3 regions of the Pseudonocardia sp. Cha107L01 genome follow, and region 3 is predicted to be linked to each of the others. Evidence: predicted binding sites of a transcription regulator. Region 3 holds the regulator's gene; each other region holds the start of a gene.
The links. Region 3 encodes LexA, which represses DNA repair genes until DNA is damaged. Its sites were predicted from a motif close to CGAACACGTGTTCG; they were not measured.
Positions count from the first base shown of each region.

Region 1: ruvC (crossover junction endodeoxyribonuclease RuvC) is a predicted target of LexA. The motif match lies at 2,806-2,819, and genes of this name have one in related genera.
Region 2: ACTXG6_RS39215 (intein-containing Rv2578c family radical SAM protein) is a predicted target of LexA. The motif match lies at 4,624-4,637, and genes of this name have one in related genera.

Region 1 covers NZ_CP199579.1:8,330,191-8,339,912, forward strand. The annotation lists gene yajC (preprotein translocase subunit YajC) at 1-412, opposite strand, end outside; gene ruvB (Holliday junction branch migration DNA helicase RuvB) at 453-1,499, opposite strand; gene ruvA (Holliday junction branch migration protein RuvA) at 1,537-2,142, opposite strand; gene ruvC (crossover junction endodeoxyribonuclease RuvC) at 2,148-2,768, opposite strand; gene ACTXG6_RS39295 (nucleoside/nucleotide kinase family protein) at 3,463-4,083, opposite strand; gene ACTXG6_RS39300 (PfkB family carbohydrate kinase) at 4,167-5,117, opposite strand; gene ACTXG6_RS39305 (ATP-binding cassette domain-containing protein) at 5,114-5,914, opposite strand; gene ACTXG6_RS39310 (ABC transporter permease) at 5,974-6,957, opposite strand; gene ACTXG6_RS39315 (substrate-binding domain-containing protein) at 7,013-8,032, opposite strand; gene ACTXG6_RS39320 (YebC/PmpR family DNA-binding transcriptional regulator) at 8,278-9,033, opposite strand; gene pdxT (pyridoxal 5'-phosphate synthase glutaminase subunit PdxT) at 9,076-9,722, opposite strand, start outside.
Region 2 covers NZ_CP199579.1:8,311,352-8,321,073, forward strand. The annotation lists gene ACTXG6_RS39200 (PPOX class F420-dependent oxidoreductase) at 49-459, opposite strand; gene ACTXG6_RS39205 (purine-cytosine permease family protein) at 489-1,874, opposite strand; gene ACTXG6_RS39210 (nucleoside deaminase) at 1,962-2,429, opposite strand; gene ACTXG6_RS39215 (intein-containing Rv2578c family radical SAM protein) at 2,530-4,614, opposite strand; gene ACTXG6_RS39220 (hypothetical protein) at 4,766-5,020, shown strand; gene ACTXG6_RS39225 (LysR family substrate-binding domain-containing protein) at 5,017-6,009, shown strand; gene ACTXG6_RS39230 (serine hydrolase domain-containing protein) at 6,073-7,290, shown strand; gene ACTXG6_RS39235 (YibE/F family protein) at 7,352-8,686, shown strand; gene hisS (histidine--tRNA ligase) at 8,652-9,722, opposite strand, start outside.
Region 3 covers NZ_CP199579.1:4,632,186-4,641,907, forward strand. The annotation lists gene miaA (tRNA (adenosine(37)-N6)-dimethylallyltransferase MiaA) at 1-326, shown strand, start outside; gene dapF (diaminopimelate epimerase) at 343-1,209, shown strand; gene hflX (GTPase HflX) at 1,267-2,748, shown strand; gene lexA (transcriptional repressor LexA) at 2,809-3,615, opposite strand; gene ACTXG6_RS21850 (hypothetical protein) at 3,818-4,546, shown strand; gene nrdR (transcriptional regulator NrdR) at 4,666-5,118, shown strand; gene ACTXG6_RS21860 (vitamin B12-dependent ribonucleotide reductase) at 5,203-8,028, shown strand; gene ACTXG6_RS21865 (hypothetical protein) at 8,216-8,395, shown strand; gene ACTXG6_RS21870 (alpha/beta fold hydrolase) at 8,422-9,429, opposite strand; gene ACTXG6_RS21875 (proteasome assembly chaperone family protein) at 9,605-9,722, opposite strand, start outside.

The sequences.
Region 1 (9,722 bases), 3.7 Mb from region 3:
CCGGCGCCTCGGTGGTGCTGGCGGCGGGGCCGTCGGTCTTGGTCACCTCGGGCGCCGGGGTGGCGGGCGCCGGGATTTCCTCGTGCGCCGGGGCGTCGACGGCCTTCGGCGCATCATCGGCCGGCGTGTCGTCCTCCGAGGCGGGCTCGGTCGGGTTGACCGTCTCGCGGACGGCGGCCCGCACCCAGGTGGTCACCACGCCGGGCGCGATCTCGATGTCGACGGTCTCCTCGTAGCTGCTGTCCACCACGGTGCCGCGCAGTCCGGAGGTCGTCACCACCACGTCGCCCTCGGACAGCGAGCTCTGCAGCTGCTGCATCGCAGCCATGTTCCGCTTCTGCTTCCGGCTGCTGAGCAGGATCGGGATAAACAGCAGGAGGATGATGAGTGGGAACAGCGTAGAGATGTTCATGGTCTCCGTACTTCCGTGAGGGTCATCGGGTCTGCCAACCTCACAACCCGAACAGTACAGGCGGCGGTTCCCCCTGCTCCCCGACCGCGTTGGGCGGCGGTTCGAGGCCCAGGTGCCGCCAGGCTCCGATGGTGGCAACCCGGCCACGCGGGGTGCGCGCCAACATACCGGCCCGCACAAGGAAAGGCTCGCAGACCTCCTCCACCGTAGCGGGTTCTTCGCCCACCGCCACTGCCAGCGTCGATACCCCCACCGGACCACCGCGGAAGGACCGCACCAACGCCGTCAACACCGCTCGGTCCAGCCGGTCGAGGCCGAGCTCGTCCACGTCGTAGACCTTCAGCGCCGCGCGCGCCACCTCCCGGGTGACCGCGCCGTCCGCCCGGACCTCGGCGTAGTCCCGGACCCGGCGCAGCAGCCGGTTCGCGATGCGCGGCGTGCCCCGGGACCGGCCGGCGATCTCCTCGGCGCCGTCCGGGCGCAGATCCACGTCCAGGATGACCGCGGCACGGCGCAGCACCCGGTCCAGCTCGGCCGCCTCGTAGAACTCCATGTGCGCGGTGAAGCCGAACCGGTCGCGCAGCGGCCCGGTCAGCGCCCCTGCCCTGGTCGTCGCGCCGACCAGTGTGAACGGCGCGATGTCCAGCGGGATGCTGGTCGCGCCGGGGCCCTTGCCGACCACCACGTCGACCCGGAAGTCCTCCATGGCCAGGTACAGCATCTCCTCGGCGGGCCGGGCGATGCGGTGGATCTCGTCGATGAACAGCACGTCGCCGGGCATCAGGTTGGACAGCATCGCGGCCAGGTCGCCGGCCCGCTCCAGTGCCGGGCCCGAGGTGATCCGCAGCGCCGCGCCCAGCTCGGTCGCGATGATCATCGCCAGGCTGGTCTTGCCCAGCCCGGGCGGGCCGGACAGCAACACGTGGTCCGGCGGGTCACCGCGCCGGCGGGCGCCCTCCAGCACCAGCTCCAACTGCTCGCGAACCCGGGCCTGGCCGATGAACTCGCTGAGCCGGCGGGGCCGCAGGGTGGCCTCGGTGTCCAGGTCCTCCTGCTCGGCCTCCGCCGACACCACCGGCTCGCTCACGACATCACCTCGCCCAGCTCATTCTCGCGGCCCGCCGTCACCGGGCCTTGCCCAGCCTGCTCAGCGCGGTGCGCAGGGTCGCCGCGGTGTCCACCGAGCCGCCATTCGTGGTTTCGGCCAACACCGCGTCCACCGCCTGCTCGGCCTGCCTGACCGCGAACCCCAGCCCGGTCAGCGCCTCCACCACGTGGTCACGGCCGCTCACCGGGGCGGTGACGCCACCCCCGACCGGCACCCGGGCGACCGCGACGACCTTGTCCCGCAGCTCGAGGACCAGTCGCTCGGCACTCTTCAGCCCGACGCCGGGCACCCGCTTCAGCGCGGCCGTGTCACCGTCGGCCAGTGCCCGGCAGAGCGCGTCCGGCTCGAGCACCGCGAGGATGCTCAGCGCCAGCCTCGGCCCGACCCCGGTGACCGTCTGCAGCAGCCGGAACAACTCGCCCGCCTCGGCGTTGGCGAACCCGTAGAGGGTCAGCGAGTCCTCCCGGACCACCAGCGTGGTGGCCAGTCGGGCCTCCTCACCCCGGCGCAGGGTGGCCAGTGTGCCGGGGGTCGCGTGCACCGCGAGCCCGACACCGCCGACCTCGACCACCGCATGGTCCAACCCGATGGTCAGCACCGGGCCGCGCACCGAAGAGATCACAGCAATCACCGTTCCTTAGAGACGGACCCAGCGGCGGACCCGGCGGCGGACGCAGCGGCGGACGCAGCGGCGGACGCGGCCTGGGCCAGCTTCGCCCGGTGCGCCCGGGCGAGGCGGTCCGAAGTGGCCTTGGCCTCGGCCATCCGGTCCAGCATGGGCCCTCGCCAGCAGTGGCAGATGGCCAGTGCGAGTGCATCCGCCGCATCCGCCGGGCGGGGTGCCTCGGCGAGCCCGAGCAGCCTGGCCACCATGCCGGTGACCTGCTCCTTGTCGGCCCGCCCCGACCCGGTGACCGCGGCCTTGACCTCGCTCGGGGTATGGAACACCACGCGCAGCCCGGCCTGCGCGGCGATCAGCGCGACGACACCGCTGGCCTGCGCGGTACCCATCACGGTGCGCACGTTGGACTGGCTGAACACCCGCTCGACGGCCACCACGTCCGGGCGGTGCTCGCAGATCGACTCCCGCACCGCGTCGGCCAGCATGAGCAGCCGGCGGGACACCTCGGCGTCGGGCGGCGTGCGCACCACGCGGTAGGTCACGCAGCGCACCTGGCGGCCGCCGGTGCCGTCGACCACGCCGATGCCGCACCTGGTCAGCCCCGGGTCGATGCCGAGCACCCGCACCCGCACTGCCCCTCTCGATCACCCCGGAGAACGTCCACGAACACCTGTTCGAGGAGAGGCTACCGGGGGCCTCCGCCCGCACCCCCACCGACGCGCCGGCACCGGCACCGGAGCCGGTCCCACACGGCGGCGCCGGAACCGGTCCCGGCGACGGCACACATCCCATGCCGCGGCACCCACGTTCCAACGTGTGTGGCGTCTGCGCGGGCCGCAGCCGGTCTGTGTCGCCGTGCTCGGCAGCGTGCCAGACCCGTGAGTGGCGAGTTGGGCTATAGCCCAACTCGCCACTCACGGGGTCAGCCGACACGGCACACGGCACACGGGCACACGGGCACACGGCACACGGCACACGGCACACGGCACACGGCACACGGCACACGGCACACGGCGAAGGTAACGCCAGTCCGGTTCTCACGCAGACGAACAAGCGTGGCGTTACGTTGACCTTGACTTCCGCCAACGCAACCGCCTCAGCCAGTTGGCCGCCGCCTCGTAGCCCCATTTGCGTGCTCGCACGGGGCCGCCGCGGCTCGCACAGAGCCTGCGGCGTGGCCCGGTGGGTGTGCGTGTGGCGACAAACGCTGTGTCCCGGCAACGGCACACATCCCCATGCCGCGGCGCATAGGTCCCAACGTGTGGGTGGCGACACGGCGCTGTGTGCCGTCCGCCCGCGGCCGTCCGGCTCGGGCGCGGGCTAGCCGCCGAGGGTGACGACCAGGTCGGCGAGGCCCTTGGTCGCCGTCACCGTCTCGGCGTTGCGCTCGTCGGAGCCCAGCGTCCGCTCCCAGGCCTGCTCCGGCGTCCGGCCGTAGAACTCGTGCCGGGCGGCCAGCCGCTGGCGGCGCAGTTCCTCCGGTACGTCGACGTACCAGATCTCGTCGCACAGGTCCCGGACCGGCCGCCAGGGTCCGTCCGCCAGCAGGTAGTTGCCCTCGGTGAGCACCAGCTGTACGTCCGGGTGGACCGGGACGGCGGACTGGATCGCATCCTCGATCTCGCGGCGGAACTCCGGCGCCCACACCAGCTGCTCGGCCGGGTCGCGCAACCGGCGCAGCAGCGAAACGTAGCCGGCCGCGTCGAAGGTGATCGGCGCGCCCTTGATCTCCACCAGGCCCAGCTCGGTCAGCGCCCGGTGCGCGATGTGGAAACCGTCCATCCCGACCAGCGCTGTGCGCACCCCCCGCCCGGACAGCGCCACCAGCAGCGCCTGGGACAGCGTCGACTTGCCCGCCCCCGGTTCGCCGGTGATGCCCAGCAGGGCACGTCCCCGCGACGCCAGCCCCACCGCCCGCTCCAGCTGCTCCGCCGAGACGATCCCGCCGCTCACCGGGCCGACCTGCTCACCGCTCACCGGGCCGACCTGCTCGCCGCTCACCGGGCCGATCTGCTCGCCGCCGCTCACCGTGCCACCCCTCGCCCGGCCGGGCGCAGCCGCGCCACCACCGCGGCCAACCCCGGATCCTCCAGCCAGGCCCGCGAGCCGAGCCGGGCGCACCGCACCGCCGCCACCTCGGCGGCCAGCCCGGCACACCGGCGCCACTCACCGGGGTACACGGCGAGCGCGGCCACCAACGCTCCGTGGAACGCGTCACCGGCGCCGAGGGTGTCCACCGGTTTCACCACCGGCACCGCCACGCTGCCCCGCTTGCCGTCCATGGTGCTCCACACCACCGGGCGCGGGCCGTCGGTGACCAGCACCGTGGGTACCCCGCGCCGGTGCAGCGCGGTCGCCACACCGAACGGGTCGTCACCGGCGCGGCGCCCACCGGGTGGACACAGGTCGGCCGAGCAGGCGGCCAGGTCGACCCGGGGCAGCACCGGCTCCAGGTCGTCCTTCCAGCTGCCCGCGTCCAGTACGACCGGCACCCTGTCCCGGTTCGCCTCGGCGGCCACCCGGGCGGCCAACGCCGGGTGGTGCCCGTCGAGCAGCACCACGGCAACGTCGTCCAGCAGGCCGGCCAGCGAGTACTGGGCGCCGTCAACACCCCGGTTGCCCAGTGCGCCGGGCGAGACCACGGTGCGCTCCCCGGTGCGGACGTCGACCAGTGCGCTGGCCACCGGTAGGTCCCAGTCCGCCGGTGCCAGGTCGATGACGTCGACGTGGTGGGCGGCCAGGTCGGCGTGCGCCGGGGCAGCGGCCGGGCGGGTGCCCACCGCGCTGAGCAGCCGGGCGGAGCCGAGCAGCCGGGCGGCGGTGACCGCGGCGTTCGCGGCCGGCCCGCCGGCCAGCAGCTCCCCACCCACCGAGCGCTCCTTGCGTCCCCAGTGCGGCGGTCCGGTCACGTGGTGCACCACGTCCAGCGTGGTCAGCCCGACGCAGAGCACGGTGGGTCGGCGGGTCGAGCTCACCCTTCCGACCGGGGCCGGACCACGACCTTCTGATCGACCAGATTGCCGCTCTCGTCCAGCCGGAGCGCCCCGGTCATCAGTGCCACCACCTCGTTCATCTCGTAGTCGTCCGGCTTGACCACGGCGACCCGCTTGCCGAGGCGGTGCACGTGGATCCGGTCCGCGATCTCGAACACGTGCGGCATGTTGTGGCTGATCAGCACCACCGGCAGGCCGTTGTCCCGGATCCGCCGGATCAGGTCCAGCACCATCGCCGACTCCCGCACACCGAGCGCGGCGGTCGGCTCATCCATGATGGCCAGCTTGCGGGCGAACATCGCCGCCCTGGCCACCGCGACCGCCTGGCGCTGGCCACCGGAGAGCGTCTCGACCAGCTGCCCGATGTTCTGCACCGTGGCCACCCCGAGCGCATCCAGCTGGCGCTGTGCCTCCAGCCGCATGCGCTTGTGGTCCAGGGTGCGGAACACGGTGCCCAACAGCCCCTTCTTGCGCTGCTCGCGGCCGAGGAACAGGTTCCCGGCGATGTCCATTGCGGGAGCCACCGCGAGGGTCTGGTAGACCGTCTCGATGCCGGCCTGCCGGGCGTCCAGCGGCGAGTGGAACCGGACCGGCTCGCCGTCCAGCCAGATGGTGCCCTCGTCCGGGATCACCGCACCGCACAGTGCCTTGATCATGGTGGACTTGCCGGCACCGTTGTCGCCGATCACCGCCAGCACCTCGGCGGGGCGCAGGTCGAAGTCGGCCCCGTCGATCGCGGTCACGCTGCCGTACCGCTTGACCAGGCCCTCGGCGCGCAGGACCGCGTCCTCGAGCCGGGGCGGTTCCGCCGGCGTCGCCGTTGCCTCCGCTGACTCGGTCACCGCGACCTCCTCCTGGCCAACTGGTCCAACGCGACCGCGACGATGACCAGCAGACCGGTCGCCACGTCCTGGTAGAGCTCGTCGATGCCGGCCTGGGTGAGTCCGCTGCGCAGCACGGAGACGATCAGCGCGCCGACCAGTGTGCCCAGCACCCCGCCCCGGCCGCCGAACAGGCTGGTACCGCCGATCACCACGGCGGTGATGCTGTCCAGGTTGCCGGTCTGGTAGGCGTTCGGGTCGGCGTTGGGGATCCGGCCGATGGCCTGCCAGGCGGCGAACCCGTAGATCACCCCGGCCAGCAGGTACACGCTGAACAGGGTGCGGTTGACGTGGATACCGGTGAGCCGGGCCGCCTCCGGGTCGTTGCCCAGTGCGTAGACGTGGCGGCCCCACGCGGTGCGGCTCAGCGCGTACCAGGCGAACAGGAACATGGCCAGGCCGAGCAGCATGCCGAGGGTGATCTCGATCTGGCCGAACAGGTAGAAGCGCTGGCCGAGCAGGTTGAGCAGCCCGTTGCTGACCGGGAAGCTCTGGCCGGCCGCGAAGATCCGCGACGAGGCCGCGACCACCGTGAGCATGCCCAGGGTGACGATGAACGGCGGCAGCCGCAGCGACGTGACCAGCACGCCGGAGATGGAGCCGACGGCCGCGCAGAGCAGGATGCCGGCCAGCAGCGCGGTCAGGCCACCGCCGGCACCGGCCAGCTTGGCCATCAGCAGGGTGCCGAACACCATGATCGCGGCGTTCGCCAGGTCGATCCCGGCGGTCAGGATGACCAGCGTCTGGCCCAGGGCCAGGGTGCCGACCACCAGCGACTGCTCGACCACGAGGCTGATGTTGTCCAGGCTGAGGAACGTGTTCGTGACCAGCGAGAACACCACGACGGCCAGCAACAGGGCACAGCTCGGGCCCAGTGCGGGGTAGCGCAGCACCAGCTCGGAGGCGGTGACCCGGCGCCGCGCCCCCACCACAGCCGTCACGTCGCCGCCTCCATGCTCAGAAGATCCTCGTCGCCATCCCCGGCAGCGGGCACGATCAGCCCCAGCAGTTCTGCAAGCCGAACGCGGTGTCCTTGGCTTCCAGGCCGGCCAGCGGCTTGTCGGTGATCAGCTCGGAGCCGGTGTCGTGGAAGCCGGAGGGCTTGGTCCCGTTCTTGGCGAAGTCGACCACCGCGGTGACGCCGTCCTGGGCCATCTTCTTCGGGAACTGCATCACCGTGGCCGCGTACTTGCCGGCCTTGACGTCCTGCACGCCCTGGCAGCCGCCGTCGATCGAACCGATGACGACCTTGCTGGTCAGGCCCTTCGCGGTCAGCGCCGCGTAGGCGCCGCGCGCGGTGGGCTCGTTCAGCGTGTAGACCGAGTTGATGTCGGTGGAGCGCTGCAGCAGGTTCTCGGTCGCCTGCTGGGCCAGGTTCTGGTCACCGTTGGCGTTGGCCCGCCCGACGATCTGCGGGGCGCCGTCGGCCAGTCCCATGCCCTTGAGGAAGCCGTTGTGGCGCTGGGTGTCCACCGCTCCGCCCGGCGTGCCGTCCAGCAGCAGCACCTTCGGCGCGGCGCCGTTCAGTGCGGCCTTGACGTAGGCGCCCTGCTTCTCCCCGGCGCCGAGGTTGTCCGTCGCCCAGGTCGCGTCCACCGCGTCCTTCGGGTCGGTCTCGGTGTCCAGCGCGATGACGGTGATGCCCCGGCTCTTGGCCTGCTGCAGCGCGCCGATGATCCCGCCGGAGTTGCTCGGGGTGATCAGGATGCCCTTGACACCCTGCTGGACGAGGTTCTCGATGGCCGCGACCTGGCCCTCGTTGTCACCGTCGAACTTCCCGGCCAGCGCGATCAGCTGGGCGCCCTGCTGGTCGGCGGCGGCCTTCGCGGCCTCGCGCAGCGTGACGAAGTAGGGGTTGGTGTCGGTCTTGGTGACCAGGCCGACCTTCACCGGGCCCGAGTTGGCGCCGGCCGAACCGCTGTCGCTGGCCCGCTGTGTGCTGCAACCCGCCGCGACGACCGCGACCGCGACCGCCCCTATTGCCACGAACCTGACCGAACCGCTGGAGCGTCGCACCACAATCTCCTCGTCGAGAGCTGAACCGTTCGCCAGCCGCCTCTCGGTCCCGCTTCCCCCTCGAGCCCCGGACGGTGTGCGCAAGATTAGGAGCAGCGATCGAGCGTCGGGAACTACTCGATCAACTGAATTGCGCAAATCTCCACCGTCGCCACCGGTCCGGGGCCGGACCGAAAGCAACACCGGTCCGGTTCCGACCGTGGTCAATCAGGACCGGAGTTACTCTCGGGTCGATCAGAGCGGGTTCACTCGATCTCGGCGAGCACCTCGTCGGTGACGTCGAAGTTGGCGTACACGTTCTGCACGTCGTCGCTGTCCTCGAGCGCGTCGATCAGCTTGAAGACCTTGCGCGCGCCGTCCGCGTCCAGCGGCACCGAGACCGAGGGCAGGAAGGTGAGGTCGGCAGAGTCGTAGTCGATGCCGGCGTCCTGCAGCGCGGTCCGCACCGCCACCATGTCGGTGGCCTCGGAGACGACCTCGTAGCTCTCCCCGATGTCGTTGACCTCCTCGGCGCCGGCGTCCAGCACCGCCAGCAGGACGTCGTCCTCGCCCGCCGAGGAGTCCGACTTGGGCACGATCACGACGCCCTTGCGGGTGAACAGGTAGGCCACCGAGCCCGGGTCGGCCATCTGGGCGCCGTTGCGGGTCATCGCGGTGCGCACCTCGGAGGCGGCCCGGTTGCGGTTGTCGGACAGGCACTCGACCAGCACCGCGACCCCGTTCGGGCCGTAGCCCTCGTAGGTGATCGACTGGTAGTCCGCCCCGCCGCCGTCCGCGCCGGAACCCCGCTTGAGCGCGCGGTCGATGTTGTCGTTCGGCACCGAGCTCTTCTTGGCCTTCTGGATGGCGTCGTAGAGCGTCGGGTTGCCGGCCGGGTCACCCCCGCCGTTGCGCGCGGCGACCTCGATGTTCTTGATCAGCTTGGCGAACATCTTGCTTCGCTTGGCGTCGACGACGGCCTTCTTGTGCTTGGTGGTCGCCCATTTGGAATGGCCGCTCATGGATGCCCCTTCCGCGGCGCTCGCCGCACGTACGTCCCGGGGCTATCCGGTCGCTGCGTTCAGCGATCGATCGCCACCTCGGACCAGGTCGCAGAACAGGCGGTGCACCCGCCCGTCACCGGTCAACTCGGGATGGAACGCGGTAGCCAGCACCATTCCCTGCCGAACCGCGACGATCCTACCCTCGGCCGCTCCGGCGCCCGGCTCCTGCTGTAGCGACCGCGGCACGGTGGCCAACACCTCGACGTCCGGGCCGACCGATTCCACCCACGGCGCCCTGATGAAAACGGCGTGCACCGGGCCGCCCTCCAGCCCGACCAGGGACAGGTCGGTCTCGAACGAGTCGACCTGGCGGCCGAACGCGTTGCGCCGCACCACCACGTCCAACCCGCCGAGCTGGCGCTGGTCGGCGCGGCCGTCGAGCACCTGGCGGGCGAGCAGGATCATCCCGGCGCAGGACCCGTAGGCCGGCATCCCGTCGGCGATCCGGCGGCGGACCGGCTCGAGCAGATCGAAGGTCTCCAGCAGCCGGCTCATGGTGGTCGACTCGCCGCCGGGCAGCACCAGCCCGTCGACCGCGTCCAGTTCGGCGGGACGGCGCACCGCTACCGCGCGCACCCCGCAGTCGGTGAGCGCGGACAGGTGTTCACGGACGTCGCCCTGCAGGGCGAGCACGCCGATGGTCGTCA
Region 2 (9,722 bases), 3.7 Mb from region 3:
ACACCGGGTAGCTGTCGGAACGTGTCAGGCAGGAACGTGCCAGGTGGGTCAGCCGGAACGGTCCGGGCCGGCCTTGGTCATCTCGATGCGCACCAGCACACGGCGCTCCGCCACCATGGCGGCCCGGTAGTCGTCCCAGTCCGGGTGCTCACCCGAGATGTCCCGGTAGTAGTCCTCCAGCCCGGGCAGCGCATCGGGAAGCGACACGACCTCGGAACGCCCCTCCAGCTGCACCCAGCGGCCGTAGAACTCGTCCGGGAACACGCACACCCAGACCCGGGGGTCGCGCCGCAGGTTGCGCACCTTGTAGGCGGTCTCCCGGCTGCTCACCAGGATGTGCCCGGCGGCGTCCACCCCGGCTGTCACCGGGGACAGCTGCGGCGTGCCGTCCGACTTGAGCGTGGCCAGCACCGCGTGGTGGTGGTCCCGCACGTACTTCCGCGCCTCGTCGAGATCCATGCTCCAGACCCTAGTCGCGCGCGAGGACCTCAGGCGTCGGTCGGGGCGGCGCCGGAGTTGCGCGCGGCCCACGGCCGCAGCACCGCGTACACCGCCGCGGCCAGCACGAAGCCGACCAGGAAGGCGATGTCCCCGAGCCCCGGCACCGCCTTGGCGACCAGGCCGGTGAAGTCGGTCTGGTTGGAGAACAGCGGTACCGACACCGCGATGCCGACCAGCATGGCCACCGGCCCGGCCCAGTTCCGGTACCACTTCGCGTAGAGCAGCTGGTCGATCGGCTTGCCCCGGCGCAGGTACTGGTCGGTGAACATGACACCCAGCCACGGCCCGATCCAGTAGGCGATGACCAGCAGGAAGCTCTCGTACTTGCTGCCCGCGTCCTGCAGGCCGGACCAGGCCAACAGGAAGCCGACGATGCCGAACACCACCGCGACGAGGGCGCGGCGGAAGGTCAGCGGCAGGTTGATCCCGAGGGTGAGGAAGGACATTGTGCCCGAGTAGATGTTGATCACGTTCGCTGAGACGGCACCGAGCACGATGGCCAGCAGGGTCAGGGCGGCCAGCCAGCCGGGGAGCTGGCCGGTGAAGGTGCTCGTCGGGTTGTCCGACATCCCGCTGGCGGTGACCGAGGCCGCGCCGACGATCTCCAGCACCATGCAGGAGATGAACACCCCGAGCCCGGCCCAGATACCGGTCATCTTGGCGCTGACCGTGGCGGGCAGGTAGCGGGTGTAGTCCGCAGCGTAGGGGTTCCAGCCGGCGGCGTAGCCGAACGCCGCGCCGGTGGTGAGCAGGAAGCCGCCGGGCACCGGGTGGCTGGCGGCCGCCGGGTGCGCCTTGGCCAGCAGCACCACCGAGGTGATCAGGAACACGATGCCGAGGAAGATCAGCGCGTACTTCTCGAACGCCTGCACCAGGTTGTGCCCGAAGAACGCCACCAGCACCTGGGCCAGCACCACGATCACCAGCGCGAGGAGCGTCGGCATCTTGGTCAGCGTGCTCAGCGCGAAGGCACCGCTCACGCTGTTGACCGCGAACCAGCCGACGCCGGCGGTGATCGAGTTCAGCCCGGCCGGCAGCGCGTTGCCGAAGAAGCCGAAGCTCACCCGGCTGAGCACCATCTGCGGTACGCCGTGCTTCGGCCCGCGCGCGGAGAGCACGCCGTGGGACAGCGAACCCAGCACGTTGCCGATCAGCAGGGCCAGCACCGCCTGCCAGAAACCGAGGCCGAACACCCCGACCGCGAGGATGCCGAGGAAGACGGTGGCGAACTCGAGGTTCGGCGAGGTCCAGGTCCACAGCAGCTGCAGCGGCCGGCCGTGCCGGTCACCGGTGGGGATGAACTCCACCCCGCCGGGCTCGACGGCGCCGATCTTGTCCCCGTAGACACCGGGCCGGACGGGTTCGCCAGCCACCGCACCGGTCGAGTCCACAGAGTCTGTCGTCAGGTCAGCCAACGGAGATCGCCGCCAATTTCGCTCGCAGGGAGTCCTTCAGCACCGTCACGATGTCTCCTCGCCGATGTCCTCGAACCACAGGTCCGGCCGGGCGGCGATGAACTCGGTCATCAGCCCCACACAGCGGGGGTCGTCCAGCGTGGTGACCCGAACCCCGTGCTCAGCCAGCCAGTCCTGGCCGCCGTAGAAGGTGCGGTTCTCCCCCACGATCACCTCGCCGATGCCGAACTGGCGGACCAGCCCGCTGCAGTACCAGCACGGCGAGAGCGTGGTGACCATGATCGTGTCGGAGTAGCCGGGGCGGCGGCCGGCATTGCGGAACGCCGCCGTCTCCGCGTGCATCGAGGGGTCGTCGTCCTGCACACGGCGGTTATGCCCCCGACCGAGCAGCTGGCCGGACCGGTCGAACAGGGCGGCCCCGATGGGCACCCCACCCTCGGCGAGGCCGGCCCGGGCTTCCTCGAGAGCCACCGCGAGCAGCGTCGTCGGGTCCGTGGCGCTGAGCTGAACCATGGGCATACCCTCAGCGACCGATCCCGCTGACGCAATGGTCGGAGTGCTTCGATCGGGTAAATTTGGCCAGCATCACGTGCCGTCCGTCAGGTGGTTGCGGCTACAACAACGCCAACTGTTCACCCCCTCCGGTCGTCGGCCCGGGGCCAATCACCCCCGAGGGGAAACTGGCCGCACCGTCGCCCGGCATCCCGCCGGACGCGCCTGGGCGGGCCAGCCCGTGCCGGCGCAGCAGTGGCCCCACCCGGGCGCCCAGCGCCTCCCGGTAGCGCCGGTCGACATAGGCACCCCGGGCGTAGAGCCGCCGGTACGGCTCCAGCAGCCCCGGGTACGACTTGGCCAACCAACCCAGGAACCACTCCCGGGTGCCCGGGCGCAGGTGCAGGGCGAGCACCGTGGCTCCGCTGGCGCCGGCCGAGGCGATCTGGCCGAGCAGCTCGTCGAGCGCCTCGGTCGAGTCGGTGAGCAGCGGCAGCACCGGGGCCACCATCACCCCGCAGGACAGCCCGGCGTCGGTCAACCGGCGCACCAGCTCCAACCGGGCCGCCGGCGACGGTGTGCCCGGCTCGAGGCTGGCCTGCAGCTCCCGGTCGGCCAGCGCGATCGACACACCCAGCCCCACCGACACGTCCGCCGACACCGAGGCGAGCAGCGGTAGGTCCCTGGCGAGCAGGGTGCCCTTGGTGAGCACCGAGAACGGTGTGCCGGAGCGGGCCAACGCCCTGATCACCCCCGGCATCAACCGGTACCGACCCTCCGCGCGCTGATACGGATCGGTGTTGGTGCCCATCGCGACGTGCTCACGACCCCACCGCCGGGACCGCAGCTCGTGCTCCAGCACCCTGGCCACGTTGACCTTCACCACCACCTGCCTGTTGAAGTCCTCCCCCGCGTCCAGGTCCAGGTAGGTGTGCGTGTTCCGAGCGAAGCAGTTATGGCTGACCACGCCGTCGGCGACGAAGTCGCCGGTGCCTGTTGTGATGTCGTACATCGGCAGTGTGAGTCCTAGCGGCTCGATCCCGACCACGCCCAGGTTGGCATCGTTCTTGATTGCCTCACCCTCGGTGTCCCGTTTTCGAGTGATCGCCGGGTCGACCGCATGGAAGAACCGCATTCGGTCGACCTGGCCACCGAGGAGGCGGATGGTCCGAACACCGTTCGCCTTCACGACATCCTCGACCCAGCGGAAACCGAGTCTGTTCAGCGCTCCGACCGTCCATCCGATGATGTCCGGATCGGCGTTGGAGATACGGAGAATGCCCCGCGAGCAGCTGCCTTCGGCGTCGAAGATCCCCGCCAGAAAGCCCCGTATCCAGTCCTCGTCCGGCACCGTAGGCCACCGGAGCAGGCCGCGTACCGTTTCCACACCGCGCCTGGACTGGTTGCGAATGGCGTTGATAGGGCGTCGCGCTCCCTTCGCCGCGGCGAAGGCGAACTCATCCGTCGGCACCCCGTGGTCCGCGAGGTAGAAGCGGGACCGCCGGAGCGCCTCTCCGTCGACCAGGGCCAGCCGGAAACGGTGAACGTCGGCGGGCCCACGCCCGGGCCGCTCATACGAGTAGCTGCCGACATGTCCGTCACCCTGGATCATCCCGAACAGGTAACCGCGTTCGTAGGACTCGGACTTCGTCGGCCCGGCGGCGAATCTGCCGGTACCCAGCAAAGAGTTGCCGGTGGTCAGGTAGGGGCGCCTCCCCGCGCCACACATCCCACCGGTGACGTGCTTCCAACCCCGCTCGGTGAGAAAGCGGTGATCACCGCTGGTGACAAGCTCTGTTCCGTCCGCGAGGGTGACTCGAAAGGCCGTCTTTACTGTCGCCCAATGAGCGAGGACGGTCGTCCGCACATACCGGCGGTACGGGCCACGCCGCTCGGTCCCATAGATCTCGTCCCCGACCCGCAGTTCGGCGAGCGCGCGGACACGTCCGTCAGCGAGCAGCACTGGCGTCTCACCGACCGCGCAGTAGGTGCACGCATGGCTGCAGCCCCGGTACGGGTTGATCGTCCAGCCGAACGGCATCGCACCGGCGGGCACCTTGTTCAACGCCGAGCGGGCCTCCACCTCGTGGAACACCATCCCCGCGAACTCCGGCGTGCGGACCGAACGCAGATAGCCACCCATCCCGGGCAGCACCGCGGCGGAACCGACCCCGTCCGCCCCGACCTCCTGGTTACCCCACCGCATGCCTCTATTCGAACATATGTTCGCATCAGGTGCAATCCGGTGCGCCCATGTCCTTCGTTTTGCCGGCCACCGGGACTAAGGTCGAAAATTCCGCGCTGGAAGCGACGTGGGAGGGGGAGCGGCTCCGGATCTTCCAAAGGAGCGGCCAGCGATGACGACACCGGTGGCGGTGGGGCGGATCGAGTTCAGTACGACGGACCCGGACCGCGCGATCGACTATCTCAGCCGCGTCTACCGAACGAGCCTGCGGGTCAGCGGCGCGCGGGACGGATACCTGCATCGGCACACCCGAGTCGACGGCGGTTCATTCGCCATCGACGACGTGTGGTTGCCCCTCCACATGTGCGTGCGGCAGGAGCCGCTGGACTCGCCTCGCCCGACCGCGTTCCCGGCCCGATCCGGTTGACCAGTCTCCAGCCCAGGTCCGCCCTGGCCGCGCTGCAGTGGCAGCGCACGGTCACGTTCCTGCACGACGTGCTCGACAACTCCGAGGCCGCGGCGCAGCCACTGATCACCGGCAACGCCGCCCGGCTGTTGGCCGCGACCGTGCTGACCACGTTCCCCAACACCGCCATCCTCGACCCCACCGCACCGGATCGCCAGGACGCCACCAGCACGACCCTGCGGCGCGCTATCGCGTTCATCGAACAGCGCCTCGGCGACGAGTTCCTCCCGGAGGCCCGCCGCGTGCTGGCCACCGCCCGGCACGCGCTGGAGGTGGGCCGCCTCGCCGCCCAGGGACACGCCGGTGAGGTCCGCTTCGGCTACGCCGAGGACCTGGGCTCCCGGCTCATCCAGCTCGCCGTCCCGCGGCTCGGCCGCCGCGCGCCGTCCGCCCGGGTGCAACCCCAGCCGATGACCACCCCGGAGCAGTTGGCGGCACTCACCGACCGGCGCCTCGACCTCGGCTTCGGTTGGACGCCCGAGCTCACCGGTGATCTCACCGCCCTGCTGGTCTCCCGCGAACCGCTCGTGGTCGCGCTCGCGGCCGAGCATCCGCTCGCCGCCGCACCGGCCGTGGACCCGGTGCACCTGTCCCACCAGCCGCTGCTCGTCGTGCCCCGCGAGGTCAACCCGTACCTGCACGACCGGGTCATCAGTCAGCTCACGGCACGCGGCGTGAGCGTCACCGTCCACCAATACGTGTCCAACCTCGACCGGATGCTCCCGCTGGTACTCGCCGGCTCCGCCATCGGCGTCACGGTCCCCAGCGCCGCCGCCGCCAACCCGACCGAGGGGGTCGTGTACCGCCCGTTCACCGAGCCCAGCCCGCACGTCGACGTCAGCCTGATCTGGCGCCGCGACACCACCAACCCGTCGGTCCCCCTGCTCGTCGACGTCGTCCGCGAGCTCCGCGACACCGGCGCCTTCCTGCCGCCGGAACCGGCGGGCTGATTCCCTCGGGATGACGTGTCCGGTTCCGGCTCCCCGCCCCGACCTACCCGCATGGAGGTCACCGTGAGCACAGCTCGACCCGCCGCCCTGTCCCCGGCACGGCTGGCGCATCTGCACCGGGTGATGGCCGGCCACGTCGAGCGGGAGGCGGTCTCCGGCGTCGTCTACTACCTCGAGCGGCGCGGCCAGACCCACCTGGAGTCGGTCGGGCACACCGCGCTGGACCGCGCCGACCCGATGCGCGCGGACACCATCTTCCGGATCGCCTCGGTGACCAAGCCGATCACCGCGGTCGCCGCCATGATGCTCGTCGAGGACTGCGTGCTCGGACTGGACGACCCGGTCGACGAGCTGTTGCCCGAGCTCGCCGACCGGCAGGTGCTGCGCCGGATCGACGGCCCGCTCGACGACACGGTGCCGGCGAACCGGCCGATCACCGTGCGGGACCTGCTCACCTTCCAGCTGGGGTTCGGCGTGGTCCTGGCGGCGCCGGACAGCCTCCCGATCCAGCGGGCCTGGTCGGAGCGGCAGCTCGGCGGTACCGCGCCGCCCACACCCGCCGAGGGCCCGGAAACCGACGAGTGGCTGCGCCGCCTCGGCGAGCTGCCGCTGATGCACCAGCCCGGCGAGCGCTGGATGTACAACACCGGCGCCGACGTGCTCGGCATCCTCCTCGCGCGGGCCGCCGGCCAACCGCTGCCGGAGCTGCTGCGGCAGCGCATCTTCGAACCGCTCGGCATGGTGGACACCGGGTTCAGCGTGCCGCCCGGGAAGCTGTCCCGCCTCGCCACCAGCTACGACACCGACCCGGGGACCGGCAAGCTCAGGCTGCTGGACGGGGTGGCGGACAGCCAGTGGCGGCAGCCCCCGCCGTTCGCCTCCGGTGCCGGCGGGCTGGTGTCCACGGCGGCGGACCTGGCTGCGTTCGGCCGGATGATGCTCGCCGACGGCGGCTACCCGGGCGGGCGGCTGCTGTCCCGGCCGACGGTGCGGGCCATGCTCGTCGACCAGCTCTCCACCGAGCAGAAGGCGGCGTCCACCCCCGAGGTGTGGGGTTTCGACCACTGCGGCTGGGGGCTCGGCCTGTCCGTGATCAACCAGTGGCGGCCGGGGGAGCCCGGCGGCTTCGGCTGGGACGGTGGCGTCGGCACCTCCTGGTACTGCGACCCGGACGAGGGGCTGATCGGCGTGCTGCTGACCCAGAGCACGTTCACCTCGCCCGCCGGGCCGGCGATCCGGCGGGACTTCTGGACCTGCGCCTACGCCGCGATCGCCGACTGACACCGCGTCCTTCGGCAGGGGGCCGGGGGGCGTCTCAGCCGGGCATTGCGAGGATGCCGGCATGGGACGCCACGGTCGCGAGCGCCGACCCGCCACTGAGGCACCGTCGCGATCGTGGCCCACGACGGAGCCCGACGACGCGCTGACCGCCCCCCAGGCCCCGGTCACCCGCCAGAACCCGTCCGCCGGGCACGACCACGGATACGGTCATGGCCACGGGCACGGTCCGGCGGCACCGGCCAGCCGCCGGGTCCGGATCCTGCTCGCGGTGTTCCTGGTGCCGTGCGCGATCGCCAGTGTGGTCGGCGTGCTGCTGCTCTACCCGTTCAGCGGCGTGCCGCCGGTACCGGGCGCGCGCCAGCAGATCGTCGACGCCGACGTCGCGGCGGTCACCCCGGCGGACTGCAGCCAAGCCGCCCCCGGCCAGAAACAGGGCCCCCAGGACTGTGTGGCGCTGAGCCTGATGATGACCGACGGCGCGGCCGCCGGGCACGGCATCGTCAGCGTGTTCCCGGTGGAGCCGACCAGCCCTAAGTACCGGGTCGGCGACAAGGTCGTCCTGCAGTACGGCGGCGGCGACCCGAACGACACCGGGTCCTACCAGGTGGCCGACTTCCAGCGGAGCACCTCGCTGTGGGTGCTCGGGCTGCTGTTCGCCGCCGCGGTGATCCTGCTCGGCCGTTGGCGCGGGGTGGCCGCCCTGGTCGCGCTCGGCGTCAGTTTTGTGGTCCTGATCATGTTCATGCTGCCGGCGATCCTGGACGGCCGCGGCCCGCTCGCGGTCGCACTGGTCGGCGCCTGCCTGATCATGTTCGCGGTGCTCTACCTGAGCCACGGGTTGTCGGCGCGGACGTCCACGGCGGTCCTCGGCACCCTGGTCAGCCTGGGCCTGATCGGGGTGCTCAGCGCAATCTTCACCACCGCCGCCCAGCTCACCGGCCTGGACGACTCGACACAGAACCTCGTCGCGGCACTGGGCAACGGCACGCGCCTGGACCCGCGTGGCCTGTTGCTCGCCGGCTTCGTGATCGGCGCCCTCGGTGTGCTGGACGACGTCACGGTGACGCAGACCAGCGCGGTGTGGGAGCTGCGGCGGGCGAACTCCCTGCTCAGCCCGGGTGAACTGTTCGCCGCCGCGATGCGGATCGGCCGCGACCACATCTCCTCGGCGGTGAACACCCTGGTGCTCGCCTACGCCGGCGCCTCACTGCCGCTGCTGCTGTTCTTCAGCGTGTCCGGGTTGAGCCTCGGCCAGTCGATGAGTGCCCAGGACGTGGCCAGCGAGCTGGTCCGCACCCTGGTCGGCAGCATCGGGCTGGTCGCCTCGGTGCCGATCACCACCGGGGTGGCGGCGCTGGTGGCTAGCCGCGAACCAGCTCCGTCACCCGCTGGCTGACCTGCTCCAGCGCGACGTCGACCTGGGTGCCGTCGCCCAGGTTCTTCACCCCGATGGTGCCGGCGTCCAGGTCTCGCTCGCCGAGGACCAGGGCGAACCGGGCACCGGAGCGGTCGGCCGCCTTCATCGCGCCCTTCAGCCCGCGCCCGCCGTAGGCCAGGTCCACCCGCACCCCGGCGGCCCGCAGCTCGCCGGCCAGCGCGACCAGCCGCCGCTTCGCCTTCTCCCCCAGCGGCACGCAGAACACGTCGCAGCGCGCCGGGTCGGCCACGGTCAGCCCCTCGGCGCGGGAGGCCAGCAGCGTGCGGTCCACCCCGATGCCGAAGCCGACCCCGGACAGCGGCTGCCCGCCCAGCTCGGCCATCAGCCCGTCGTAGCGCCCGCCGCCGCCGATGCCGGACTGCGCGCCCAGGCCGTCGTGCACGAACTCGAACGTGGTCTTCGTGTAGTAGTCCAGCCCGCGCACCATCCGGGGGTTCTCGACGTAGGGCACGCCGAGGTCGTCCAGGTGCAGCTTGACCTGCTCGTAGTGCTCCCGGCAGGCGTCGGAGAGGTGGTCGACCATGAGCGGCGCGTCGGCCATCAGCGCCCGCACCTCGGGGCGCTTGTCGTCCAGCACGCGCAGCGGGTTCAGCTCGGCGCGCGCCCTGGTCTCGTCGTCCAGCGGCAGCGCGCGCAGGAACGCCTGCAGCAGCTCGCGGTAGGCCGGGCGGCAGGTGTCGTCGCCCAGCGAGGTCAGCTCGAGGCGGAACCCGGTCAGCCCGACCGCCCGGAACCCGGCGTCGGCCACCGCGATCACCTCGGCGTCCAGCGCCGGGTCGTCCACGCCGATCGCCTCGACGCCGACCTGCTGCAGCTGCCGGTACCGGCCGGCCTGCGGGCGCTCGTACCGGAAGAACGGGCCGCTGTAGGACAGCTTGACCGGCAGAGTGCCCCGGTCAAGCCCGTGCTCGATCACCGCGCGGACGACGCCGGCGGTGCCCTCCGGGCGCAGCGTCACCGACCGGCCGCCCCGGTCGGCGAAGGTGTACATCTC
Region 3 (9,722 bases):
AACTGCCGACCGACGTGCTCGACTGGCGGATCGGCGACCGGGTCCGCCGGATGTTCCAGGCCGGGCTGGTCGACGAGGTACGCGGGTTGGCCGAGCGCGGCCTGCGGGAGGGCCGGACCGCGTCCCGCGCCGTCGGCTACCAGCAGGTACTCGCCGCGCTGGACGGCGACGGCGACCTCGAGCGGGCCCAGGCGGAGACCACCCGGGCGACCCGCCGGCTGGTGCGCCGGCAGCGGTCCTGGTTCCGCCGGGACCCCCGGATTCACTGGCTGGACGGCCTGGACAACCCGGTGGACGCCGCCTTGGGAGTGCTCGCCGGGCACTGACCCGTACCCTGGTGGGGTGGCTGATCCGGAAGCGGGCATCCCGTTCCGCAAGGGGCACGGCACGGAGAACGACTTCGTGCTGCTGCCGGACCCGGATGGTGCGCTGGAGCTGACCGAGGCGCGCGTGCGGGCACTGTGCGACCGGCATCGGGGCCTCGGCGCGGACGGCGTACTGCGGGTGGTGCGCACCGCCGCGCTCGGTGAACGGGTGGATGCGCCGCCGGCCGCCGAGTGGTTCATGGACTACCGCAACGCGGACGGCTCGATCGCGGAGATGTGCGGCAACGGGGTCCGGGTGTTCGCCCGGTACCTGGTCGAGGCCGGGCTGGTCGGGGCCGGCGAGCTGGTGGTGGCTACCCGCGGCGGTCCGAAGCGGGTCTGGTTCGAGCCTGCGGGCGGGGCCGACCTGCCGGACGTCGGCGTTGCGATGGGTGCGGTCGGGCTGCTGGGCGGGAGCGTCGCCACGGTGGCCGGGCGGCGGTTCCCCGGGCTGGTGGTCGAAGTCGGCAACCCGCACCTGGCCTGTGTCACCGAGGTGCCGCTGGACGAGCTGGACCTGCGCGACGCGCCCGGTTACGACCCGGCGGTGTTCCCGGCCGGGGTGAACGTCGAGTTCGTCAGTCCCGCGCGGGATGGCGTGACCCGCATGCGGGTGTACGAGCGAGGGGTGGGGGAGACCCGCTCCTGTGGCACCGGGACGGTGGCCGCGGCCGCCGCCGCGCTGCGCCACGACGGCCGGTCCGACGGCGTGCTGACCGTGCGGGTACCCGGTGGCCGGGTGCGGGTCGAGCTGACCGGCGGCGCCGCCACGCTGACCGGCCCGGCGGTGCTCGTCGCGGCCGGCGAGCTCAGCGCGGACTGGTGGCGTTCCCTGTCCCGCTGAACCCGGCGGGGTCAACTCCGGGAAATCGGATGCAAAGCGTGGGACGATGGTTGGTATATGAATCAACCGACTGTGTATCTGGAACCGTCCACCGGGGACCTGGAGCTCGAGGAGCGGTCCTCGCTGCGGCGGGTGGCCGGACTGTCCACCGAGCTCACCGACGTCACCGAGGTCGAGTACCGACAGCTGCGCCTGGAGCGCGTCGTCCTCGTCGGAGTCTGGACCGAGGGCTCCGCCGAGCAGGCCGCCGCGTCCCTCGCTGAGCTCGCCCGACTCGCCGAGACCGCCGGCTCCGCCGTGCTCGACGGGCTGGTGCAGCGCCGCCAACGGCCGGACCCGGCCACCTTCGTCGGCTCCGGCAAGGTCGAGGAGCTGCGCAACGCGGTGCTCGCCAACGGCGCCGACACGGTGATCTGCGACGGCGAGCTCTCACCCGGCCAGCTGCGCCAGCTGGAGGAGAAGCTCAAGGTCAAGGTGATCGACCGGACCGCGCTGATCCTGGACATCTTCGCCCAGCACGCCCGCTCCAAGGAGGGCAAGGCTCAGGTCGAGCTGGCCCAGCTGTCCTACCTGCTGCCGCGGCTGCGCGGTTGGGGTGAGGCGCTGTCCCGGCAGGTCGGCGGCCGCGCCGCCGGCGGTGTCGGCATCGGTGGCCGTGGCCCCGGTGAGACCAAGATCGAGCTGGACCGCCGGCGCATCCGCACCCGGATGTCGAAGCTGCGCCGCGAGCTGGCCGGCATGCGTACCGTGCGGGATACCAAGCGCGGCTCCCGGCGCCGCAACGAGGTGCCCGGGGTGGCCATCGCCGGCTACACCAACGCGGGCAAGTCCAGCCTGCTCAACGCGATCACCGGCGCCGGTGTGCTGGTCGAGGACTCGCTGTTCGCCACGCTGGACCCGACCACCCGGCGGAACCAGACCGCGGACGGCAGGGCATACACCCTGACCGACACGGTCGGGTTCGTCCGGCACCTGCCGCACCAACTGGTCGAGGCGTTCCGCTCCACCCTCGAGGAGGTCGCGCAGGCCGACGTGCTGTTGCACGTGGTGGACGGCAGCGACCCGATGCCCGAGGAGCAGATCAAGGCGGTGCGCGAGGTACTCGCCGAGATCGGCGAACAGCACGGCGGGTCGATGCCGCCGGAGCTGCTGGTGATCAACAAGGTGGACACCGCCGACCAGCTGCAGCTCGCCCGGCTCCGGCACCTGCTGCCGGACGCGGTGTTCGTCTCCGCGCGCAGCGGGATCGGGATGGACCGGCTGCGTGAGGTCATCGCGCAGCGGCTGCCCCGACCGCACTACGAGCTCGAGGTGCTGCTCCCGTACACCGAGGGCGGACTGGCCGCGCGGATTCACGAGCACGGTCAGGTACTCGACGAGGAGCACCGCGCCGAGGGCACCTGGCTGCGCGCCCGAGTGTCGGAAGACCTGGCGGCGGCACTGCGCGACTACCGGGTCGCCGGGGCGACGGGCCCTCGGGGTGAGGCGAGCCCTCGGGCCGAGGTGGCCGCCGCGTCGGGGCACGAACGGCTGGCCTGACGGGCTCGATCGGCGCCTCCTGGACCGGCCACACCGCGCGGCGGCCGGTCCCCGGTCGGGCTACAGCCGGCGCAGTACCGCGACCACCCGGCCCAGCACGGTTGCCTCGTCGCCCGGGATCGGCTCGTACGCGGGGTTGCTGGGGAGCAGCCAGATGTGTCCGTCGCGGCGCTTGAAGGTCTTCACGGTGGCCTCACCATCGATCATCGCGGCCACGATGTCGCCGTTCTCGGCCACCGACTGCTGGCGGACCACCACCCAGTCGCCGTCGGTGATCGCCGCGTCGACCATCGAGTCACCACTGACCGTGAGCAGGAACAGGGTGCCCTCCCCGACGATCTCGCGGGGCAGCGGGAACACGTCCGAGATGGCCTGCTCGGCGAGGATCGGCCCACCGGCGGCGATCCGGCCGACCACCGGTACGAACGCCGGCGTCGGGCGCAGCGCGCGCAGCTCCTCGGTGACCTCGGGGCCGTCTCCGGGGTCGTGGACAGCGATATTGGTGACGCCACCCTCGAGGTTGCCCTCGTCCGGGCCCCGGACGTCGACCGCGCGGGTGCGGTTGGGGTCGCGCCGCAGGTAGCCCTTGCGTTCCAGGGCACGCAGCTGATGGTGCACCGACGAGGTGGAGGTCAACCCCACCGCGTCGCCGATCTCCCGCACACTCGGCGGGTACCCGAAGCGCTCCACCCAGTCCCGGATGACCTCGAGGACCTTGCGCTGCCGGGGTGTCAGCACGGTCGGTTCCGCCTCGGGTGGGTCCGGAAAGGTGTGGACCTCGGCGCCGACCGCTCCTGCTGCCTCGACCGCTCCGGCTGTCCCGGCTGCCCCGGCTGCCCCACTGTCGTTCGTCGATCCGCGCGCCATGGTCGCCGATCCTCCCTGCCCAGTCGGCATCGTTCGCTAGTTTGTTCGACTCGCACGGTAGACCGGCGGGGGGACAAGTCCAAACACATGTTCGAACGACACGCCCGCGATTTCCCAGTTTTGTCGGACCCCGGTGGTACACAGATCGCACGCACGTTCGATCGAACGGGCGTGCGATTCGGTGTTACGTCGAGGAGGCGTGATGGGCGGGAGTGCGAGCTCGGTGCGGGTGATGTCGGCCGATGCGACGGGTCGGGTCCCGGTCGCGCTGCCCGGCCCTGTGCCGACCGAGGTGACAACCGAGGTGTCGACCGAGGTGACAACCGAGGTGCTGACCGTGATGTCCGGGGCGACGTCCGGAGAGGTGTCCGGCGTGATGTCCGCCGGGGTGCCGGTCGAGGTGTCGGTCGGGAAGCTGGCCGGTGGCTCGGTGCGGCGGCTCCCGGCCCGCCGGATCGGCCCCGGTCCGGAGCCGACGGGCCCGGGGCGTCCGGTTCGCCACGCGGCGCCGGCCCGGGCGCGTGCGCGCTCATGTGCGGCGGTCCGCCGGGCGCCGGCGGGTCGGGCCAGCGCGGCGCGGCCGGTGTCGGTACGGCCGGTGTCGGTGCGCTCCCTGGGCGGTCGCGGCGGGTTCGCCCTCGAGGCGCGCTACGCCACCCGTCGGATGGTGGCCCAGTTCGTGCTCGTGGTGCTGGCCGCCGCGGTCGTGGTCGGGGGTCTGGGCCTGCTGGCCGACGGAGTGCGCGCGGCGCGGGTCCCGGCGGCCACCGGGATGGTGCAGGTACACGCCGGCGAGTCCATCTGGCAGGTCGCTCGGCGTGCCGCCCCGTCCGCCGATCCGGGCGCGGTAGCTGCCCGGATCGTCGAATTGAACGACCTTGCCTCACCGTCGGTGCGCGACGGGCAGGTCCTGGTCAGCCCCATCGGGTGAGTTTCGCCATTAGGGCGCCATATAGGGTTAGATGGCTTTGCCAACCCCCACATGTTGTGGTTACATGGTTGTAGTTCGGCTAGTGCCGAGCTGGGACGTGTGGGGGAGGATGTCCGCAGGTGCGCTGCCCGTTCTGTCAACACGCGGACTCCCGGGTGATCGACTCCCGGGACGTCGACGAAGGCAAGGCCACCCGCCGCAGGCGGTCCTGCCCGGAGTGTGGGCGCCGGTTCACCACGGTCGAGGAAGCTGTGCTGGCCGTGGTCAAGCGCAGTGGTGTCACTGAACCATTCCTGCGTGACAAGGTCGTCAGCGGGGTACGCCGGGCGTGTCAGGGCCGGCCGGTCACCGAGGACGCGTTGCAGCACCTCGCGCACCGGGTCGAAGAGGCTATTCGCGCAGGTGGGTCCGCTGAGGTGCCCAGTCACGAGGTGGGGTTGGCGATCCTCGGCCCGCTCCGCGAACTGGATGAAGTTGCGTATCTGCGCTTCGCAAGCGTCTATCGCTCGTTCTCCTCTATCGAGGACTTCGAGAAGGAGATCGCCGACTTGCGCCAGATCGCACCCGACTAGATCAGCCGTCCGGCCGCCGCGCCGCGCACCGCCGGACAGCCAACTGACGCCAAGACTGTGCACGCTAGAGAGGGACGAACACGCATGACCGACGTGGTGGGACATCGGGACCCCGGCAACGACCAGCCGATCGTGGAGAACGGCGGCAAGACGCGCAAACGGTTGAAGGTCGAGCGGGTCCACACCACGCCCGGCGTGCACCCCTACGAAGAGGTCAAGTGGGAGCGCCGCGACGTCGTCATGACGAACTGGCGGGACGGCTCGATCAACTTCGAGCAGCGCGGCGTGGAGTTCCCCGATTCCTGGTCGATGAACGCGACCAACATCGTGACCAGCAAGTACTTCCGCGGTGCTGTCGGTAGCGCGCAGCGCGAGAGCAGCCTGCGTCAGCTGATCGACCGGGTCGTCTCCAGCTACGTCGCGGCCGGCATCGAGCACGGCTACTTCGCCGGCGCCGACGACGCCGAGGTCTTCGAGCACGAGCTGACCTGGATGCTGCTGCACCAGGTGTTCAGCTTCAACTCGCCGGTCTGGTTCAACGTCGGCACCTCGTCCCCGCAGCAGGTCAGCGCCTGTTTCATCCTCTCCGTGGACGACACCATGGAGTCGATCCTGAACTGGTATCGGGAAGAGGGGCTGATCTTCAAGGGCGGCTCCGGCGCCGGGCTGAACCTGTCCCGGATCCGGTCCTCCAAGGAGCTGCTGTCCTCCGGCGGCACCGCCTCCGGCCCGGTCTCGTTCATGCGCGGGGCGGACGCCAGCGCGGGCACCATCAAGTCCGGCGGCGCCACCCGGCGGGCGGCCAAGATGGTCGTGCTGGACGTGGACCACCCGGACATCGGCGAGTTCGTGCAGACCAAGCTCCGCGAGGAGGAGAAGATCCGGGTCCTGCGCGACGCCGGCTTCGACATGGACCTCGGCGGCTCGGACATCGCCTCGGTGCAGTACCAGAACGCGAACAACTCGGTCCGGGTCTCCGACGAGTTCATGCGCGGGGTGGAGGGCGACAAGGAGTTCGGGCTGCGCGCCCGGATGACCGGCGACGTCATCGAGACGGTCCCGGCGCGGGGGCTGTTCCACGACATCGCGCACGCCGCCTGGGCCTGCGCCGACCCGGGTCTGCAGTACGACGACACCATCAACGACTGGCACACCTGCCCGGAGTCCGGCCGGATCACCGCGTCGAACCCGTGCAGCGAGTACCTGCACCTGGACAACTCCAGCTGCAACCTGGCGTCACTGAACCTGATGAAGTTCCTGGCCCCGGACGGCACGTTCGAGGCCGCCCGGTTCGCCAAGGCCGTCGAGCTGGTCATCACCGCGATGGACATCTCGATCTGCTTCGCCGACTTCCCGACCGACCCGATCGGTGAGACCACCCGGGCGTTCCGCCAGCTCGGTATCGGCTACGCCAACCTGGGCGCGCTGCTGATGGCCACCGGCCACGCCTACGACTCCGAGGGTGGCCGCTCGCTGGCCGCCGCGATCACCTCCCTGATGACCGGCACCGCCTACCGGCGCTCGGCCGAGCTGGCCGGGGTCGTCGGGGCGTACGACGGCTACGCGCGCAACGCCGAGGCGCACCAGCGGGTGATGCGCAAGCACGCCGCCGCGAACGACTCGATCCGCACGCTGAACCACGTCGACTCGAGCGTGCACAAGCTGGCCACCAAGGCCTGGCAGCAGAACCTCAAGGTCGGCGAGAAGTACGGCTGGCGGAACGCGCAGGCCAGCGTGCTGGCGCCGACCGGAACCATCGGCCTGATGATGGACTGCGACACGACCGGTATCGAGCCGGACCTGGCGCTGGTCAAGTTCAAGAAGCTGGTCGGCGGCGGTTCGATGCAGATCGTCAACCAGACCGTGCCGCGCGCGCTGGCCTCGTTGGGCTACCAGCCCGAGCAGGTCGAGGCGATCATCGAGTACGTGGCCGAGCAGGGCCACGTGGTGGACGCGCCGAGCCTGCGGCCGGAGCACTACGAGGTCTTCGACTGCGCGATGGGCGAGCGGTCCATCCCGGCGATGGGCCACGTCCGGATGATGGCCGCCGTGCAGCCGTTCATCAGCGGCGCGATCTCGAAGACGGTGAACATGCCGGAGGCGGCCTCCGTGGAGGACGTCGAGGAGATCTACCTGCAGGGCTGGAAGCTCGGCCTCAAGGCGCTGGCGATCTACCGGGACAACTGCAAGGTCGGTCAGCCGCTGTCCAACGCCAAGCCCGCCAAGGCCGTCGAGGAAGCACCGGTGGTGGTCGAGTCGCGGCCGGTGCGGCGGCGGCTGCCCAAGAAGCGCCCGAGCCAGACCGTCTCGTTCACCGTCGGCGGCGCGGAGGGCTACCTGCACGCCGGCTCCTACCCCGACGACGGCCTCGGCGAGATCTTCATCAAGCTCGGCAAGCAGGGTTCGACCCTCGCCGGTGTGATGGACGCGTTCTCCATGTCCATCTCGGTCGGGCTGCAGTACGGCATCCCGCTGGAGTTCTACGTCTCCAAGTTCTGCAACCAGCGCTTCGAGCCGGCCGGCATGACCGACGACCCGGACATCCGGATCGCCACCAGCGTTCTGGACTACCTGTTCCGCCGGCTGGCGCTGGACCACCTGCCCTACGAGAAGCGTTCCCAACTGGGCATCTTCTCGGCTGACGAGCGCACCGCGCAGGTTGCGGAGAACTACAACGACGGCACTGTCGACCTCGTCGAGCTGCGCACCACGGTGGAGGCCGCACCGGCCATAACCTCGGTCGGTGCCTCGCCGGCACCGGTGGAGGTGGGCAGCTCGACCGAGCTGCTGGAGCTGCAGCAGGGCAAGCTCGCGGACGCTCCGCTGTGCCTGACCTGTGGCACCAAGATGCGGCCGGCCGGTTCCTGCTACGTCTGCGAAGGCTGCGGATCCACCTCCGGCTGCAGCTGACCCAAGCCCAGTCCGCTCCCCGCGCTGACGGTCACCATTGCGCTTTGATGGTGGCCGTCAGTGTTCTCCGGGGCTTCCCCTGAGATACCGGCGCGGGTGGTCGCCCGTGCCGGGTCAGGGGTCGTCGGGGGGCGGGATCGGGGTCTTCCCCGATGTCGGGCGCCGGCCGGGGCGGTTGACTGGTGTCATGTTGAAGCTGATCGGGATCGCGGCCGTCGTGGTCGTCGGAATTGTGTTGCTCGGCTACGTGGCGAAGGCGGTGCTCTGGATCGCGCTGATCGGCGTGCTCCTGGTCATCGGCCGGGCCGCGTACCAGGTGATGTCCAGCTCGCGGCACGCCGACGAACTGAAGTCACCGACGAGCTGACGAGAGGTCGCCGGTCGGTCGCCGGGTCAGGTGGCGCTGCGCTCGCTGGCGCTGTCGGGCACCTCCAGGGCGGCCGACGGAACCCGGCCGTTGCGCAGCAGTTGGCGCCACTGTTCCAGGTTCCAGGTGGCCGGCATGGTCTCGTCGAGGAACCGTTCCACCGTCGAGACGAACCGCGCCGGGTCGGTGTGGAACGGGAAGTGGCCGGCGCCCTCGAAGATCTCCAGCTGGCTGCCCGGCATCGCGGCGTGCGCCCGGTGCCCGTGTTCGACCGGCACCACCGCATCCCGCGAGCCCCAGACCAGCAGCGTCGGCATGCCCTGGGTCAGGTAGCAGCGGTCCAGCATGGTGATCACCTGGCCGCGCCAGTCCACCACCGAGCGCAGGCTGCGGATGAACGCGGCACGGGAGGTGGCGTCGGGCAGCGCGTCGACGACCCGGAGCAGATCCGGTGCGTCCTGCCCGAGCGCGGTGCCCATGGCGCGCAGCGCGGACACCACCAGCCCGGTCTGCCAGCGCGCGGTGGGCAGCCGGAGCAGGTGCAGCAGAGCCTCGCCGCCGGGCAGCGCGAGCATCCGCAGCACCGGGCTGACCTCCGGGCCGCCGCCGCCGCTGCCCACCAGCACCAGCCGTTCGGTGCGCTCCGGGAACTGGTAGGCGAACTGCATGGCCACCCCGCCGCCGAGCGAGTGCCCGACCAGGGTGGCCCGCTGGACGCCGAGCACACCGAGCAGGTCCCGAACCCCGTTGGCGTACGCGGCCACCGAGTAGTCCGCCCGGGGTTTGTCGGACTGGCCGTGGCCGAGCAGATCGGGTGCGATCACCAGGTGGTGCCGGGCCAGCGCCGGGATGATCGCCTCCCAGGTCGCCGAGTTGTCGCCGATGCCGTGCACCAGCACCAGAGGCGGGCCGGAGCCAGCCACCCGGAAGGCCCTGCGGTAGCCGTGTACGAGCCGAAAGCGCAGGTCAGGACTTCGGACCGGGACCGGACCGAGTCGTCCCTTGCTTCCGCTGTAGATCCGGCTGGCTGTCATCTCCGGTGCACCCCGCCACGCTCGTCAGGGCGCTCGGCCCCTGTGTGAGGCGAGGCTAGAGGTGATCGGCGGCGACGAGTTTCCGGTGACGTTTCCACCGTGTTGCGGGCGACGCAAAGCTCACCCGGCGCGCCGGGTGGGCTTGCGGTGTCGGACGGTAGCGGCAGGCGGCGGCTCAGTTCGAGCCGTGGTCCTCCTGCTCGGCCAGGAACCGCTCGGCCTCGGCGCCCAGCTCGTCCGCGGTCGGCAGCGGCTGGTCGTCGGCGAGCAGGGAGGGCCGGCCGTCGGCGGCC